DNA from 3 places in the Staphylococcus coagulans genome. Region 3 is predicted to be linked to each of the others. Evidence: riboswitches for the same ligand, from Rfam matches in the RefSeq annotation. Region 3 holds a riboswitch; each other region holds the start of a gene.
The links. A riboswitch is a leader RNA that binds a small molecule or an ion and turns the genes downstream of it on or off. The one in region 3 is predicted to bind thiamine pyrophosphate.

Region 1 (3,288 bases), 690 kb from region 3:
AACAGTTAAGAAAGTCAAAATTAAAAGATTTAACTGAGGCAGGTGTAGAGGTTGAAGCGTTTTTCCATGCGAAAATTATTCCTTTCGTTAACTTTCGCGTCAATAATCGGAATCACCGCAAAAACGTAGTCATCGATGGCGATATCGGTTATGTGGGTGGCTTTAATGTAGGGGATGAATATTTAGGTTTAGATGAAAAAATGGGTTACTGGCGTGATACGCATCTACGTATACAAGGTGATGGTGTAGATGCGTTACAACTTGGTTTCATTCACGATTGGAACTCACAAGTTGCTGATGAATATCAACTTGATTATAGCGAACGTTATTTCCCAGAAAATGCACGAAAAGATGGCCAAGTTGCTATGCAGTTAGGTCTAAGTGGACCGAACAGAGATTGGCCACAACTCGAATTCGCATATTTAAAAATGATTATGAATGCGAAGTCTACCATTTATATGCAGTCGCCTTACTTTGTCCCTGATGTGGGCTTCGTAAATGCGCTGAGAATTGCTGCAAAATCAGGTGTCGATATTCATCTAATGATTCCGAATAAACCAGACCAACCTTTCGTTCATTGGGCGACATTGACAACGGTTGCATTGTTAATGTATGAAGGTGTCAATGTCTACACGTACGAAAATGGCTTTATTCATTCTAAAATGATGGTTATCGATGGAGAAGTGGCGTCCGTCGGTTCTGCTAATATGGATGCGCGAAGCTTTAAATTGAATTTTGAAGTGAATGCGTTGATTTACAATCAAGATATTGCTGAATCATTGATTTCTGCATTTAAAGAAGATTTAAAAGTCTCTAAACAATTAACACCTGAACGATATGAACAACGTTCAAATTGGGTCAAATTTAAGCAATCGATTGCCAAATTAGTATCACCGATTTTATAATTTGAGTTTTGTTTTTAAATAAATCGGTCCAACGATACGCATATGAAAAATAGCAATTTTATAAGTTGAATTGTCATTTTACATTTTTAATGTTACGATAAATTTGCAAAACTTAAATATGAACTTGCTAGGGGTGCTTTAGTAAGCTGAAAGAGGTGCAAGCCTCAACCCTTTGAACCTGATCTAGATCATACTAGCGTAGGGAAGCAAACGAAATGATTTTAAGATAAAGTGGTTTTTGAAAAGCTGTCTATTTTGGTTTGTCTTTCATAATGAAACGAGCCATCTCAGAGCGCCTACCACTTCATAATATATTCGTTTCTTTAATGCGCACTCAATTTTTCTAGAGTGCGCATTTTCTTTGGTTTTCAGTTGAATTAAAGGCCTCGAGCATGTATTAGGAGGCAAAGGGAATGAAACAAGAACAAATTGAATTGAAGAAAAATTTTCCGGCAAGTCAGCGTATTTACAAGGAAGGGATAGATCCCGATATCCACGTCCCCTTCCGTAAAATTCAGTTATCTGACACAATCATGGACGCGGAAGTACGTCACAATGATCCAATCGTGGTGTATGATACAGCAGGCCCTTACCATGATGATCATTACGAAGTCGATGTTACGAAAGGAATTCCTGCATTGCGTGACAACTGGATTGAAGCACGTCATGATGTTGAACATTATGAAGGACGCCGTGTGCAATCGATTGATAATGGTTTTAAGACAGCGTCGCATCAAAATTTAGTGACACATCCTTTTCAATATCAACCTAGAAGAGCAAAAGCGGGTTATCAAGTTACCCAAATGCATTATGCTAAAAAAGGATGGATTACGAAAGAGATGAAATTTGTTGCATGTCGTGAAAATGTCAGTCCAGAATTTGTAAGAGACGAAATTGCTAAAGGTCGGGCGATTATCCCAAATAATGTCAATCATCCAGAGTCTGAACCGATGATTATTGGTAAAAATTTCCAAGTTAAAATTAATGCAAACATAGGGAACTCTGCAGTGTCTTCTTCTATTGAAGCAGAAATTGAAAAGCTCGTATGGGCAACACATTGGGGTGCGGATACGATTATGGACTTATCGACAGGTAAAAATATTCATGCGACACGTGAATATTTGATTCGTAATTCTCCGGTGCCAGTTGGAACAGTGCCAATCTATCAAGCGTTAGAAAAGGTAAATGGTGTTGCAGAAGATTTAACATGGGAAGTGTATCGAGATACATTAATTGAGCAAGCTGAACAAGGTGTAGATTACTTTACAATTCACGCAGGTGTATTATTGCGCTATATTCCATTGACTGTTAATCGTTTAACGGGAATCGTTTCTCGTGGGGGCTCAATTATGGCACAATGGTGTCTAGCACATCATGAAGAAAGCTTTTTATATACGCATTTTGATGAGATTTGTCAAATTCTAAACCAATATGATATCGCAGTTTCTTTAGGGGATGGCTTAAGACCGGGCTCTATTTATGATGCCAATGATGAAAGTCAAATCGCTGAATTAAAGACACTAGGTGAATTGACTGAAATCGCTTGGGCACACGATGTCCAAGTAATGATTGAAGGACCAGGGCATATCCCGATGCATAAAATTAGAGAGAACCAAGAGCTCGCTGATTTTTACTGTAAAGAAGCACCGTTTTATACTTTAGGACCCCTTACCACTGATATTGCCCCTGCATATGATCATATCACTTCTGCAATTGGGGCAGCGCAGATTGCGAGTCATGGGACAGCCATGTTATGTTACGTGACGCCGAAAGAACATTTGGGGTTGCCTAATAAAGAAGATGTGCGTGAAGGTGTAGTGACATATAAAATTGCAGCACATGCCGCAGACCTTGCAAAAGGCTTGCCGGGCGCTACAGAACGTGACGATGCAATCAGTAAAGCGCGATTCGAGTTCCGATGGATTGACCAATTCAATTTGTCTTTAGATCCTGAACGTGCGAGATCCTATCATGATGAAACATTGCCAGCAGAATCTGCTAAAGTCGCACACTTCTGTAGTATGTGTGGCCCAAAATTCTGTTCAATGCGTATTTCACACAATATTCGAGATGCACATAAGGATCAATTAGAGGGCATGCAAGAAAAAGCAAAAGAATTTAAAGCACAAGGTAGCCGGATTTATCATTAAGCATGAACTACAAGTGGCGTATATGATGAAATAACAAAATGGATTGAGCCATCTATCTGATGTTTAAGTCCTATATAAGCAATAGAGGTCGATGATTGGGTGACGCTTGAGTTAAATTTCAAGCGCCATTATCGTTGTCTCTATTGCTATTTTTGTGCGTAATATCAGTATTTGGTAATATATTATATTTAAAACTGAAAATAACCCTTTAATAAATATAATCATTAAAATTT
Region 2 (3,288 bases), 270 kb from region 3:
GCTCGTTCCCTTATTGTTTATCCTTTATTTTGACATCATGGTCAGTCATGAATAGTCCAACTTAGTCATCTATTTTATCAGAAAAAACAGTCACAAATGACTCCTCAACTATCTATATGTATTGCTACATCATTGCAATGACCCTATATACTTGCAAGAATAAACGAGAGTTAACTTAAAAGAGGTGACGTAACATGAACTTTGTACATATTAAATCTACGCATGATCGATGGTATGAGCCAGCAATAGCATTCTATAAAAATAAATTAGACCATCTTGTTACAGAAGATGCGTCTGTTTTTGCGCGATCACTTAAAACAGATAAAACCCAACATGACTTCGTATTTATTGTTGGTATTGAAGACGACGCGATTGTGAGCTTGGCGACAGCCCACTATGAAGCGACGACAAATGTCGGCTTTATTATTTATCTTCTTGCACAACACAGCCAAGATTGTGAAGCCTGCTTGAAAACGACTTTAGAACAGATTGAGCATGAGCTGAATCGTATATCTAACCAACTTCACGGTCGTGACGTTAATTTCTTTATGTTTGAATCTACATTTGAATCTAACGATGTTGATGAAGAAACAGCAAGAAAAATTAACTTCCGTCGTCACTTTTTAACAGAAAACGGCTACGAAAAGCAAACTGAAATTACATACTTACAACCTTCATTAGATCGTAACGGTAAGCCCATTCCTTTAGATTTATATGTGAAAGGCAATATTCCTTTAACTAAGGATATTTTTGGTACAAGTGTTAAATCCTGCTACATTTTAAAATATGTGTATGCGAATCAAATACCACGACGTATCATTTATCCATTACTTGTCAAAATGGGTTTACGCAAAGAACATCGTCCATAAGACCTTGAAATCAATGCTTAAAGCCGTTAAAATAATGAGAGAGGCAGACTGACGGGTCACTGAACGCACACTTCCGTACGTCTAAAAAGAATAGAAAGGATCTAATGATATATGCTGACAAAAGAATTTGCCCAAAGATCAGGCTTAAGTGAAAAGCAAGTACGTAAAATCGTACAGCATCTTGAAGAACGTGGTTACCATTTAAATAAAACAGAATACCGTGGTCGAGAAGCGACTGATTTTAAAGAAGAAGATATTGAATTATTCCAAGAGATAACAGAACGTGTTGCACGTACAAATAGTTATGATCTTGCTTTTGAAGAGTTAGAACAAGAAAAAGACTTTCTACAAGTTATCGTCAAAGAAGATAAACAACACTTGCCGAGCGATCAACAAGTGCCTCAACTTATCAATGAATTACGCAATGAAATCAATAAAATGCGTGAAGAACGTCAAATGTTAGGTCAGATGGTCAGCCAAGTTCATCAACAGCAAGAAGAATTAAAAGCGTTACATACCCAATTAAATCAACAACTTGAATCGAATAGTAAGTCCCTTGAATCACTGACAGCCGCACAAAAGGAACAAAGTGAACAATGGAGTCAAACACAACAAAGCATCGAGACTCAAACTAAAGAACAGCAGGCACTTGCGCAATCGATTCAAAGCAATGAAAAGAAAGGCTTCTTCCAACGTTTATTCGGTGGTTAAAGCGATTCAACCTTTGCGTAACTTGCATATTTCTAATATGAAAGTTACAATAATTAATGAAATCAAATAAAAATTTATATGCTAGGGGTGCTCGAGGCGAGCTGAGAAAGAATGTATCTTAACTCTTTGAACCTGAGGTGGTTAGAACCAACGAAGGAAAGCGTATGATGACAATGAACTTATTTCAACTCATTTTAATGATGACTCAATCATTTATTTCAATCATATACGTGTTCCTCCTGCATCCTTTCATGCAGGAGGCTTTTTTTATGAAACAAACAATTATTATTGGTGCCGGTGTTATGGGTTTATCCATTGCAAGACAGCTATCCTCTCAAAACCGACATATTCGGATTATCGATCGTTACACACCAAGAATGAATGCGTCGTACGCTGCGGGAGGCATGCTTGGTGCACAGAACGAGTTTTTCGAAGCCAATCCACTGTATCACCTCGCTATGGAAAGTCGTGCAATGATGCCTGAAGTTGCAGCCGACCTCGAGCGAGAAACTGGAATTAATATTGAATACCAAAAATACGGCCTAATTAAAGTTGCCTCTCAAAAACAAGATATCCAAGCAGTAGAAGCGCAATTCCAATTTTTACATAGCCAAGATCACACAATTAAACAACTCTCAAAATACGCTCTAAAACAACGTTTCCCAAAACTCAATCCTAACCAAAGTGCTGCTTTTAAAATCCAAGATGACGGGCAAATTAATGCAAACACCTATACGAAAGCCCTGATTGCTTCCGTTATAAAGCGCGACTATATCGAACTCATGACACAGACCGAAGTCTTAAAAGTCGAACGTCATCACAGCGGTTATACAGTCATCACATCTAAAGGCAACTTTTCAGCAGATGAATTGATTATTGCTGCAGGCGCTTGGTCTGGGACGTTACTCCAACAACTTCATATCCAATTACCTACTCAACCAGTTAAAGGTGACGTTAAACTGATTGCCTCTTGTTATAAAGGATTGAAGGAAACCATTTTTAATATGAATGGTTGTTACATCGTGCCCAAATTGCCTAATCGTTTCTTAATTGGTGCGACCTCAGACTTCGATAGTTGGAGCATTGAAAATAATGAGAACAACTTGTCATGGTTAGATCAAGAGAGCTTGTCTATGATTCCGCAACTCAAAAATCATCATGTGATTAAAACATGGACGGGCATTCGACCTATCACACCTAACCAAGAACCTATTATGGGAGAGGTTGAAGACCATCTTTATGTGTCCACAGGACATTATCGAAACGGTATTTTACTCTCACCTATAGCAGGTTCACTGATGGCAAAATTGATTGACGGCCATGCTAAAGCGAAAGAACAGCTTACGCCCTTTTCGCCCAAAATTGCTCAGATAAAAAATAAAGCTTGATTTTATACTTTTTTCCTATTATCCTATTGTATAAGTCGGAATTAAGAAGGAAGCGTATTTTGATATGTCTGTGTTTTTAACTATTATTAATCTAATTATTTTTATTTTCGCTCTTATTGGACTTTGGTTCATGACGAAAAAACATGTTAAATTCCCTAAACGTGTCTTTACTGCACTTGGTTTAGGGATCTTATTAGGCCTTCTACTCCACCTCATTTATGGTGTTGATAGCAAAGTCACATCAAAAACGACAGAGTGGGTTGGCTTAGTGGGAGATGGTTACATTGCACTCTTGCAAATGATTGTTATCCCATTAATCT
Region 3 (3,288 bases):
ATTGCTGCAGTTGGAGTTGTCCTTGTTGACCAAAAGGTTTAAATTTCTCTTGTCTGTTATAGCGGGTCATTATAAGAACCCTAACCCCTCTGATGGACTTGATTGAACAGCATTATAGCGAATAGGAATACGACCCGCTTCATAGCTCAAACGACCCGCTTCAATTCCTTTTTTCATTGCTTCTGCCATTTTCACAGGATCTTTAGCACGTGATACCGCAGAATTTAATAATATCGCATCTGCCCCAAGTTCCATCGCTTCCGCACAGTCTTTTGCCGAACCTATGCCCGCATCGACAATAACAGGAACTTGACTTTTTTCTATAATGTATCGCAAGTTTAAAGGATTGCTAATACCTCTTCCTGTACCAATTGGCGAAGCAAGTGGCATCACGGCATGTACACCAAGCGCTTCCAAACGTTTCGCTAACACAACATCATCTGAAATATATGGACAGACAATGTAGCCTTTTTCTAATAAAATTTCACATGCTTTATAAGTTTCGAGGGGATCAGGTAATAAAGTTTCATCGTCACCAATCACCTCTACTTTAATCATGTCACATACACCCGCTTCATTTGCCAATTCAGCAATACGTACTGCTTCATCAGCCGTTTTCGCACCTGCGGTATTTGGAAATGTCGTAAATTGAGATAAATCCACATTGGCTAAAGGATTAGGCAACTTTTCATCATACAAACTCATTCGGCGTACCGCAAATGTAAGTACTTCTGTTTCAGATGCGTCTATCGCACGAGATTGAATCTCTTCATTTTCGAATTTACCTGTTCCTAAAAATAATCTTGAATTGAAACTTAAATTACCAATTTTAAACATCATTAACCGCCTCCAACAAATTCTAAAAGTTCTAACTGATCGTCTTCACGCACTTCAGTTGTATCCCACTCTGAGCGTTTTACAACTTCTTCGTTACGTTCGACTGCCATGCGTTTTGACTCAATACCAAAGTGATTCAATATATCACGAATCGTAGTACCTTCATCGAAAAGTTGCCTTTCACCATTAACATATACTTGCATTACCTTCACTCCTTTGCATGCCAATAAGTGATCATTTGTTTAAACTGATGGATTTCGTTTGAAAACGCACTTCCGATACATGCGATCCCCGAAAAACCTGTAGGAACGTTTTGGATTGTCTCAAGACGAATGCCTCCAATTGCAATAATAGGAAAGTCAATAGACAACACTGATGCAATTTCACTAGACGATCGCGGTGGCTGATTGGGCTTAGAGGGTGTAGGAAAGAGATGACCAAACAACACAAAATCAAAACGTTGAGCTTGCGCATAGCGAATACTGTTTTCAGAATGTGTAGACATACTAATACGATAATCCGGCGACTTCTGTTTGATATATTCAGCTCCAACATCACCTTCTCTGAAATGAAGGCGATGAATGCCCAATTGCTCGGCAAGCTGCACATCCGTATGTACAATCATTTTAGATTTTGGAAAACCTTCATCATGCAACTTTAAAATCCATTTTTCTAGTTCAGGCTTTCTCATAGGCGTCCTGAAAATGACGCCATTAATATCAGGTTCAATTGCGCACAAGCGTTGAATATGCGTATGATCAAGCCTTTGATAAGGTGTAACCACTACAATCATCGTATCCATCCTCCTTAACGCAACAAAAAAAGCTACTTTTCATAAATCAAATTAAGAAAAGTAGCGTGTTATTCCCACGAATTCAGCCACTTTCCTACGCCAGTACGAACTGGATCAGGTTCAGGAATTTTGAAATCGCATTTCAATCTCAGCCATTCGCAATGGCACTTCCAGTGGAATCGTTTTATCTATTCAATTGCGTTAACGTTTTACCATACGTGTTAATTCTAACACATAACGAATAATACGGAAAAGGTTTAAGAACAAATTGAAACCCATCTCTCTAGGTGAAAATTGTCCTCGTTTCATTCGATTAAAGTCGTAAAGGGTATACAATAAGAATAATAACAAACCCACCACAGCAATAAGCGTATGGTAAATCGGATTATGGATAAACCATCCGAGTAGACTTGCTAAAATTAAAGCGATAAGTGTTACGAATAAATATTTTCCGATACTTGAAGCATCTTTTATCAAAAAATAACCTAAAAAGCCAAAGATAAGAAACGCCGCAATTGCTAATAAAACAGTATTAAAAAATACACTTGGCCCCAAATCTTCTAACGTATACATAAATGTGGCATAGGATAATAAGCCTGCAACAATGGTATAAATATGTGAAATGATAGGACCACTAAAACGTACACGTTGTACAACCATCGAAGTAAGGATAAGGATAAGTAATCCTATCGATAACGGTTGGCGCCATGCTTCTGGTAAAAATTGACCTAAATAAGTTGAAATGCCAAAAATAAGCCAATAATAAACAAAAAAGAGCCAAACTTTTCCATAAGCCTTACTAGCGGCTTGATGTGTTGATGATGACATCTTTTCTCTCCTTTCTTTTTGGTTGTTATATTTTACGATAGATTGTGTCACGAATAAAATAAAGTCTCTTGTCCTGTACCAGAAAATACCCTTTTTAGACCTCATTCATCTTAGTTTTCACGCCGTGTAATCCACATCTTATGTTCACTATCATTGTGGCGTTTCTTTATGTTATATTCAGTTGCACAAATTAGCCATCAATCTATAGAATACTTTCCACTGACTTATGAAGCCATTAGCCGTTGGACCTTGTTCAATGACTCATTGTTACAATGAATCGTCTTTTATTTTTAACGACAGATGGATGGCAAGACGCCTGAGGGAACAGGACAAGACGAAGACTACAGGCTGAGGCTGTCCCCTCGGAAAGCGAAGCCATCCATATAAGCAAACAACACCAAAAACGCTCTAAGACAGTTTCATTAAAAACAATCTTAGAGCGTTTGAATTGAGGAAATAACCCCAGCCTCATCTCTTCTATCATATCATCATAGCCCCTACAACGGCCATTGTACAATCAATAATTAATGTGCTGACAGATGATCTAAAGCCATATTTAACGCCAACACATTCACATAGTCATCATACATCGTTCCTTTATGTGCTTGCTTTGTAATTAATTGATCAATTTGTTGTGGTGAGAGATTTCGTTGTTTTGCAATACGTGCCACCTGTTGTTTTGCATTATCCACCGTAATATCCGGATCTAAACCTGAACCAGATTCTGTCACTGCATCAATCGGTGTATGGTGTCCATCGTCTTGTTTTAAATCTTCTACTCTCTTTTTAAGTTCAGGATTGCCATTTGAATAGTTATCACTACCAGAAGC

Region 1: linked by a shared signal. The riboswitch ahead of thiC (phosphomethylpyrimidine synthase ThiC) and the one ahead of KM149_RS10510 (thiamine phosphate synthase) in region 3 are both predicted to bind thiamine pyrophosphate.
Region 2: linked by a shared signal. The riboswitch ahead of thiO (glycine oxidase ThiO) and the one ahead of KM149_RS10510 (thiamine phosphate synthase) in region 3 are both predicted to bind thiamine pyrophosphate.

What each region holds. Positions count from the first base shown of each region.
Region 1 is NZ_CP092966.1:399,486-402,773, forward strand. It holds gene cls (cardiolipin synthase) at 1-905, shown strand, start outside; TPP riboswitch at 1,025-1,127, shown strand; gene thiC (phosphomethylpyrimidine synthase ThiC) at 1,319-3,055, shown strand.
Region 2 is NZ_CP092966.1:2,461,942-2,465,229, forward strand. It holds gene KM149_RS11845 (hypothetical protein) at 195-869, shown strand; gene KM149_RS11850 (DNA-binding protein) at 981-1,580, shown strand; TPP riboswitch at 1,654-1,756, shown strand; gene thiO (glycine oxidase ThiO) at 1,850-2,968, shown strand; gene KM149_RS11860 (L-cystine transporter) at 3,033-3,288, shown strand, end outside.
Region 3 is NZ_CP092966.1:2,189,938-2,193,225, forward strand. It holds gene KM149_RS10495 (ThiF family adenylyltransferase) at 1-70, opposite strand, end outside; gene KM149_RS10500 (thiazole synthase) at 70-837, opposite strand; gene thiS (sulfur carrier protein ThiS) at 840-1,040, opposite strand; gene KM149_RS10510 (thiamine phosphate synthase) at 1,046-1,630, opposite strand; TPP riboswitch at 1,705-1,812, opposite strand; gene KM149_RS10515 (Bax inhibitor-1 family protein) at 1,832-2,458, opposite strand; gene kdpC (potassium-transporting ATPase subunit KdpC) at 2,983-3,288, opposite strand, start outside.